Regions from separate parts of the Pseudoxanthomonas sp. UTMC 1351 genome, predicted to be linked through region 1. Evidence: riboswitches for the same ligand, from Rfam matches in the RefSeq annotation. Region 1 holds a riboswitch; the other holds the start of a gene.

Region 1 (4,211 bases):
CGGCTTCGGTTTCCGGCCAGCCGCGGGTTTTCAGGCCGCAATCGGGGTTCACCCATATCTGCTCCGGCGCCAGCACTTCGCGGGCCTTCTGCAGCAGCGCGCGCATTTCGCCGTCATCGGGAATCCTGGGCGAATGGATGTCGTAGACGCCGGGACCGATCTGGTTCGGGTAACGGAATTTCACGAACGCCTCCAGCAACTCCATGCGCGAGCGCGAGGTCTCGATGGAGATGACGTCGGCGTCCATCGCGGCCACGGCTTCGATGATGTCGTTGAATTCCGAATAGCACATATGCGTGTGGATCTGGGTTCCGTCGGCCACGCCCGACGCGGTGATGCGGAAGCATTCCACCGCCCACGCCAGATAGGCGGACCAATCTCCGCGCCGCAGCGGCAGGCCCTCACGCAGTGCCGGTTCATCGATCTGGATGACGCCGATACCCGCGGCCTCCAGGTCGTTCACTTCATCGCGCAATGCCAGCGCGATCTGCCGGCAGGTGTTGGCACGCGCTTGATCGTCGCGGACGAATGACCATTGCAGCACGGTCACCGGACCGGTCAGCATGCCCTTCATCGGCCGGCTGGTCAGCGATTGTGCATGCTGCGTCCAACGCACCGTCATGGAAGCCGGGCGCTGCACGTCGCCGTAGATGATCGGCGGCTTGACGCAGCGCGAGCCGTAGCTCTGCACCCAGCCGTTGCGGGTGAAAGCGAAGCCATCGAGCTGCTCGCCGAAGTATTCCACCATGTCATTGCGTTCGAATTCGCCGTGGACCAGCACGTCCAGACCGATCTCTTCTTGCACCTGGATGCAGCGGGCGATTTCGGTGGCAATGAAGGCGTCATAGTCCCCATCCGACAGCTTTCCCGCTTTGTTCTGCGCACGCGCCTGCCGGATCTCCGGCGTCTGCGGGAATGAGCCTATCGTCGTGGTCGGATAAGCCGGCAACTTCAACCATGCGTCCTGCCGCGCGCGGCGTACGTCGTGAGGCGATGCACGCCGGGATGCATCGCGGTCCAATCCGGCCAAGCGCGCCGCCACCTCGGGGCGATGTACGCGTGGCGAACGCCGGCGCCGTTCCTGGCGTTCACGCGCCAGCGCCAGCGCCGCGTCAGCGCCCACCACACCGTCCAGAGCGTCGGCAAGTGTACGTAGTTCTTCCAGCTTCTGCCGTGCGAACGCGAGCCAGTCGCGCAGTTCGGCATCCAACCCGGTTTCGCCGCTGGCGTCGATCGGGACGTGCAACAACGAGCACGAAGGCGCCAGCCACAGGCGATCTTCTCCGACATGGCCTTGCGCGTACTTCGCCAGGATCAGCGCGTTCTCCAGGTTGGCGCGCCAGATATTGCGGCCGTCGACCAATCCCGCCGACAGCACGCGTCCCTTTGGCAGCGCTTTCAATACGTCGTCCAGCTGATCCAGGCCGCGCACCAGGTCGATGTGCAGGCCGTCGACGGGAAGCGTTGCGGTCAGAGAGAGATTGTCCGCCAGCTTGCCGAAGTAGGTGGCCAGCAGCAGTTGCGGCCGCCCAACACCAGCCAGCGCCGCATAAGCCGTGCGATACGCGGCCTGCTCGGCGACGCTCAGATCCAGCACCAGGCAAGGCTCGTCGATCTGCACCCACTCGGCACCGGCGCGCTTCAACTTGGCCAGCAGCTCGGCGTACACGGGCAACAGCCTGTCCAGCAGTGCCAGCGGATCGCTGCCATCCACGGTCTTGGACAACCGCAGAAAGCTCACCGGACCCAGCAGCACCGGTCGAGCGCGATGGCCTTGCGCAACAGCTTCCAAGAACTCGGCGATGGGTTTTTCGCCGCGCAGGCGGAAGGTCTGCTGCGCGTGCAGTTCCGGCACCAGGTAGTGATAGTTGGTGTCGAACCACTTGGTCATCTCCAGTGCCCGCAGATCGACACCGTCCTTTTGCCTGCCGCGTGCGAGCGCGAAATAGCCCGCCAACGGATCGGCATCGGCCAATGCGCGATAGGCGTCGGGAATGGCGTCGAACAGGAACGCGGTGTCCAACACGTGGTCGTACAGCGAAAAATCGTTGCAGGGCACGGTGTCCGCGCCCGCCAGCTGCTGCAGGCTCCAGTGGCGCTGCCGCAGCTGGCGCGCGGTATCCAGCAGTGCCTGGTCTTGCGTATCGTCTTGCCAGTAGGCTTCCAGTGCGCGTTTCAGTTCTCGCTTGCCGCCGATGCGCGGAAAGCCGAGCGTGGTCACTTGGGTCATGGTGCGTTTCCTCATGCGTTTTTCGGATGAGGAACGAAGGAACGGCGCGCTGACCGAATCACCGCGCAACGACCTTCGCCCCCGCGGGCGAACCGGAACCGCTTCGGCAACGCACAGGGAATCGCCAGCGGACAGTTGCACGCGGGCGTTCCCGGTGCTTCCCCTCGGAAGTTCCAGGTCAAACGGAAGATCGTTGGATCCTCCGGTCGGGGCAGGTCTTCGGGCTCATGGACGGCGCGTTGCGCTGGTGCGAAACGCGGACCTACTGTTCGCCGCTTCCCGATCCGCGAAGACCAGTGCAATTGGCGAAGTTCGTTTCCAAATACCGCTGCGGGGCAGCGCCGGAATTGGACCTTGCAGGCCCGCACCGGCTTCCCTTTTAATTCCATCTCTACATCCTGATGAAGAGATGGAAGCCTCGACAGGCGCAAGCTACGCCGCCTGCACGCCGGCGTCAAGCGCTTGATGTGCTGGTGTTGGTTCATCCTTTTGTAGGAGCGGCGGGACGCCGCTCCTACGAAAGAATTTGCATAGAACGAATTTCGCAGTAGCCATCCGTGGCGACCAGCACCGTCTTCGGCATTCACTTCTCTTCCACGCCGCGTTGCGCACTGTGGCGCTGCCAACACATCGATAAGCACACGCCTTCGGAAAACAGTGATGGCGTTCGCCTGGGAGGTAACAACGATGACGACGGCGCGCACGCTTCCTGTCTGGGGTTCGTTGACTGGATTCACGGAGGCGCACTTTGTGGACACACCGCCCGTGGGGCAACAGGACGTGGTGATTATCGGAGCGGGCATCGCCGGGCTGAGCACCGCGGTGTGCCTGGCGCGTGAAGAAAGACAGGTCACGGTGATAGACCGCCAAGGGCTGGGCGAAGGCGAAACACTCCGTACGACGGCGCACTTGGCGTCGGCACTGGACGATCGCTTCTACCAACTGGCACGTTGGCATAGCGAAGCCGGTGCGCGGCTGGCGGCGGCCAGTCACGTCGCGGCGATCGATTGGATCGAAGACATCGCGGCATCGGCGCTGCGCGATTGCCGGTTCCAGAGAGTGCCCGGTTATCTGTTCTCGCATGACGGCAGCTGCAAGCCGCTGCAGCAGGAACTGCGCGCCGCGCGCCGCGCCGGTTTACGCGTCGACTATTTGGAAGACGGACTGCCGGAACTGCCGGGTTTCGGCCCGATCCTACGATTCGAAGACCAGGCTCGCGTCGATATCGGCGGCTATTTGCTGACGCTGGCGGAAACTGCGCAAGCGGGTGGTGTGCGGTTCCATCGCGCTCATGTCACCGAAGTGAATGGCGGTGCTTCGCCAACGCTAGGCCTGGGTACCGGCGGGCAGTTGACCGCGGCCGCCGTTGTAGTCGCCACCAATGTGCCCTTCCATGAAACGGTTTCCCTGCATACCAAGCAGGCGGCGTACCGAACCTACGTGGTGGCTGGGCGCGCGCCGCGAGGCGCCGTGCCCGATGCGTTGATATGGGATGACGGCGACCCTTATCACTACGTGCGCGTGCACGACCGTGGCGATGACCCGAATGAGGTGATGGTCATCGTCGGCGGTGAAGACCACAAGACCGGCCAGGAAGACGACCCAACCGCTTACGTCCGCCTGCAGGAATGGACGCGCGAGCGCTTCCCCGCCGTCGCCGAATTCACCCATGCCTGGTCAGGCCAGATCATCGAACCTGCCGACGGCCTGGCGTTTATCGGACGGGACGCAGGAGGCATGGACAATGTGTATGTCGCCACTGGCGATTCCGGCAATGGCATCACCCACGGCACCATCGCGGGATTGTTGATCAGCGACTTGATTCAAGGCCGCGAAAGTCCTTGGACCGAGCTGTACGACCCGCGCCGCAAGATCGTGAAGAGCGCTGGCGAATGGATGCGCGAAAACGCCAACGTGGTGCTGCAGTATCGTGATTGGATCGCGCCGGGCGACCAGCAGCGGCTGGATGAATTGGCGCTGG
Region 2 (4,211 bases), on a different contig from region 1:
CGTATTCGCGGTCGAACACATTGTTGGCGCGCGCCTGCAACGTCCACTCATCGTTGATCGCGTACTCCACCCGCAAGTCGAGCGTGCCGTAGCCCGCCAGGCGCATCTGGTTGGCGGCATCGTCGTAGCGGTGGCTGGCGCCGGCGAAGGTGGTGCCGATGCGGAAATCACCGAAGCGGCGATCAATATCGATGCGCCCGCTGTTGCGCGCGCGGCGAGCCAGCAGGTTGTCGTAGTTGAGGTTATCCGTGCCGGTGGGCGTGGTGCGCGTACGGTTGCGTGGATCCACGTGGCTCAGCTGGGCGGAGATTTCGAAGCCGGCGATCTGCGTATCGAAGGTGAATTCGGCACCGCGGATGCGTGCCTTGTCGATGTTGTTCGGCAGGAAGATGCTGGAGTCGTAGGACACCAGATCGTCCACGCGGTTCTCGAACACGTTGAACGTCCAGTTCCAGCTATCCGCGTACTGCGCGACGCCTACGTTCAAGCTCTTGGACGATTCCGGCTTCAGGTCAGGATTGCCGAAGAACGGGTAGTACAGATCATTGATCGTCGGCGCCTTGAAGCCGGTCCCGTAGCTGGCGGTCAACTTCAGGCCCTTGCCCAGCGACAAGCCATAACCCAGGCTGCCGGTGGCATGATCGCCAAACTGTTCGTTGTCGTCCTGGCGCAGGCTGGCCTGTAGTTGGTGCTTGCCAAATGTGCCCTGATACTCGACGAAGCCGGCCTTGTTGTCGCGGCTGGTGCCCGTGAATTCGGTGTCGCTCTTCACCACGTCGTCCTGCCAGTCCAGCCCGGCAGTCAGCAATTGCCCTTCCGCCAGACCGAAGTCGGCCTGCAACGACGCCATGTCGCGGCGTGTTTGGAAGACGCCCATGAACAGTTCGTCCAGATAGTCGTCCGAGTGATCCTTGTTGCGGCCCACCGACAGCACCACGTTCAACTTGTCCGAAGGCGCGTAGCGCAACTTGCCGCCGATCACTTGCTGCAGGGTTTCCGAACGATTGACGAAGCTGCCGTCGTACTCGTTCTCGCCGTCAGCGTTGAGGAAGCTGCCTTCCAAGGTCCATGCCTCATCGAAGCGCACGCCGCCGCGGACGTTCAACGAAACGTTGCGGTAACCATCGCGGTCGGGTTCGTCAGTGAAGCAGCCCTTGAAGAGCGTTCCGGAACCGCGGCAGGCGTTGATGCCGTCGGTCTTCTGATAAGCCGCATTGGCGCCCAACCAGGCGCGTTCGCCGCCATAGCTGAAACCGCCGCTGGCTTCGCGCAGGTTGTTGCTGCCGCCGCCAACGCGGAAGCTGCGCGACAAGCCCTTGCCGCCACGACGGGTGAAGATCTGGATCACACCGCCGATGGCTTCCGATCCATACAAGCTCGAGCGCGGGCCGCGCACGATTTCCACGCGTTCGATCTGGTCGATCGGCAGGTCCTGCAACGCGGGCAGGCCGGCGGTGGCGGAGCCCACACGGACGCCGTCGATCAGCACCAGCACATGGTCGGATTCGGTACCGCGCAGATTGAGCGTGGTGATCTTGCCCAGACCGCCCTGATTGGAGAAGCCGATACCGGCGCGGCCGCGCAGCAGTTCCGACAGCGATCGTGCCTGGCTGCGCTCGATCTCGGCACGGCCGATCACCTGGGCCGGCACCAGACTGTCTTTCACCGAGACTTCGGTGCGCGTGCCGGTGACGATCACTTCGTCCAGGTCGGTAGTGCTGTCGCCGCTTTGCGCAGCCGCAACAGCGGGAAGGCCCAGCGCGACGGCCAGAGAAAGGGTACGGAAAGCCGGAAACCGGAACGGCATGAATCAACTCCATCGCGCACAAGCGCATAGCGGAACGTGGAGTTGCAGCACAAAGGGAAACGAAGCGAACGGCGCGCACGCGGCGCACGGCACGCCGCGACGCCCTCCGCATCGCAACCAGTGAGCTCCAAGGCCGGTCTCCGGGCTCGCGAATGAGCGCTGACGCGCTCGACCTTGGCGCCTTCCCGTGCGTCGCACAGTGGCGGTTGCCTTGGTACGGTTCGCTTACCGTTGCGGGGGCAGCGCCGGAATTGCCTTTGTTGATTTGGAACGAATTCGGCTTGAAATTGCCGAATCGGTTTTTCCCCCCACCCTTGCCCTCCCCCGCTGCGCAAGGGAGGGAAAATGGAGGGCACTCTTGCGAGTGCCGCATCTATAAGGCTTCACCGGCTTCCCGTTTCAACCCGATGGCGAGATCCGCCAGCAGGTCACCTTGAAGCGCCGCGATTATAGGCGCAGACGCGCCCATGCGGGAAACAACCTGCCCGGCTCAGCGTGCTTGGCTCTACAAAGGCGCGGATGAACTCCTCCCACAGGATGGTCATGCCGACACTGCCGCTATGACAGGCTGACAGCCAACGTAATATCTTGGCTCAGTCGTCGCTGTCGCTACCGCCGCTGGGAGAATCGAACATGTCGAAGGACGGCGCGGCGCCTTCGTCATCATGAGAGCCCTGCGTCGTGGTCACCGGCGCGGCAGCGGGCCGTCCACGGGGGGGCGGCAGCAGCGCAGCGGCTGCGTCGTAGGCCACCAGCAACTCGCTGCGGCGGTTTTCCGGCAACTGCTGCCAATGGCAATCCAACAGCGCGCCTTCCAGCGCGTACAGCAGATTGAGGCTGGGGCGAAAGCCGGCGCGCTTGACGCGCATGAAGGCTTCCACCGATCCCACTGCGGCCAAATCTTCGCCGGTTCGCAGGCCCACCTGTCGCAGCCACGCGGCGGATTTAGGACCGATATTGCGCAGCTTGACGGTCATGTCAGCGATTCCAGAAATGCCTGGGCGATAGCTTCCAGGCCCCGCTGGTCGTCTTCGTCGAAGCGCCCAACGCGCGGACTGTCCAGATCGAACACGCCGATCAGGCGATCGTCCTTCACCAGCGGCACCACCAGTTCCGAACGCGACGCCGCATCGCAGGCAATGTGGCCGGGAAAGGCATCGACGTCTTCCACACGTTGGGTCTGGCGGGCACGCGCGGCGGCACCGCAGACGCCCTTGTCCAAGGCAATGCGCACGCAGGCCGGCAATCCCTGGAAGGGACCGACCACCAGCTCGTTGCCGTCGTAGAAGTAGAACCCCACCCAGTTCAGATCCGGCAGCGAGTGATACGCCAGCGCCGACAGATTGGCGGCGTTGGCGATGCGGTCGGTTTCACCGGCCACCAGCGCGCGCGCCTGGGCTAGCAGCTGCGCGTACTGTTCCGGCTTGCTGCCGGTCAAAGTCTGGTTGGCGAATGACATTGCTTGATTTTAGCCCTTTATGGATGGCCCGGCGGTGCGCGGTCTTATCATGACCAGATGCATAGGAAGAACAACGCAGTAATGGTGGGAATACGGACGCAAGCAGCCCTGGACGCACGGTTTTGCCCGCAGCAAGGTGAAAAGTGAATAGCGTCTTCGTCACCGGCACCGACACCGGTGCGGGCAAAACCATGGCGAGCACTGCTTTGCTGCACGCCATGCGTGCCCAAGGGCTACGCGCCGTAGGCATGAAGCCCGTCGCCAGCGGTTGCGATGCGACCACGGACGGTTGGCGCAACGAAGATGCCTTGGCCTTGCAGTCCGCCAGCGATCCCATACCGGCGTACGGCGACCTGAACCCTTACGCCTTACCGCAACCGCTGGCACCGGAGATCGCCGCGCGCGAAGCGGGTGTGGAGATCGCGCTGGAGCCGATCATCGCCGCCTTCGAACGGCTGCGTGCGCGGGCCGACGTGATCGTTGTGGAAGGCGTCGGCGGCTGGGCGGCACCGCTGACCGCGACGCTGGACCAAAGGCATTTGGTTGAGGCACTGGGGTTGCCGGTGGTGTTGGTGGTCGGCATGCGCCTGGGCTGCCTCAACCACGCGCGGCTCACCGCGCGCGCGGTGCAGGCGGATGGCGCAAAGCTGGTGGGTTGGATCGCGAACGAGATAGACCCGCAAATGGAGCGCCGCGACGAAAACTTCGCCTTGTTGAAAGCGCGAATGCCGGTGCCGTGCTGGGGTCGTCTTCCGTACGCGCGCGCGGCGGATTCACGCGTGCTGGCGCAGTACCTGGCACCGGTTATGTAGCGTGCGCTGTGCGCATGGTATGGATGCTGGGAGGAGTGCTTCCCTTCTCCCTCTGGGATAAAGGCATGCGGCTTACGACCCATAGGGTCGTGCATGCCTGAATGCCCTGCGTGCTACGCAGGGCCGGGGCGCG

What was found. A riboswitch is a leader RNA that binds a small molecule or an ion and turns the genes downstream of it on or off. The one in region 1 is predicted to bind cobalamin.
Region 2: it holds a riboswitch for cobalamin, as region 1 does, so the genes downstream of both, btuB (TonB-dependent vitamin B12 receptor) here and metE (5-methyltetrahydropteroyltriglutamate--homocysteine S-methyltransferase) in region 1, are expected to answer to the same signal.

The regions. Positions count from the first base shown of each region.
Region 1 is NZ_JAVGJT010000008.1:132,990-137,200, reverse strand. Features, by position in the region: gene metE (5-methyltetrahydropteroyltriglutamate--homocysteine S-methyltransferase) at 1-2,230, opposite strand, end outside; cobalamin riboswitch at 2,423-2,666, opposite strand; gene AB6O04_RS06555 (FAD-dependent oxidoreductase) at 2,891-4,211, shown strand, end outside.
Region 2 is NZ_JAVGJT010000014.1:127,012-131,222, forward strand. Features, by position in the region: gene btuB (TonB-dependent vitamin B12 receptor) at 1-1,807, opposite strand, end outside; cobalamin riboswitch at 1,921-2,258, opposite strand; gene AB6O04_RS11670 (TfoX/Sxy family protein) at 2,401-2,784, opposite strand; gene AB6O04_RS11675 (GAF domain-containing protein) at 2,781-3,266, opposite strand; gene bioD (dethiobiotin synthase) at 3,410-4,078, shown strand.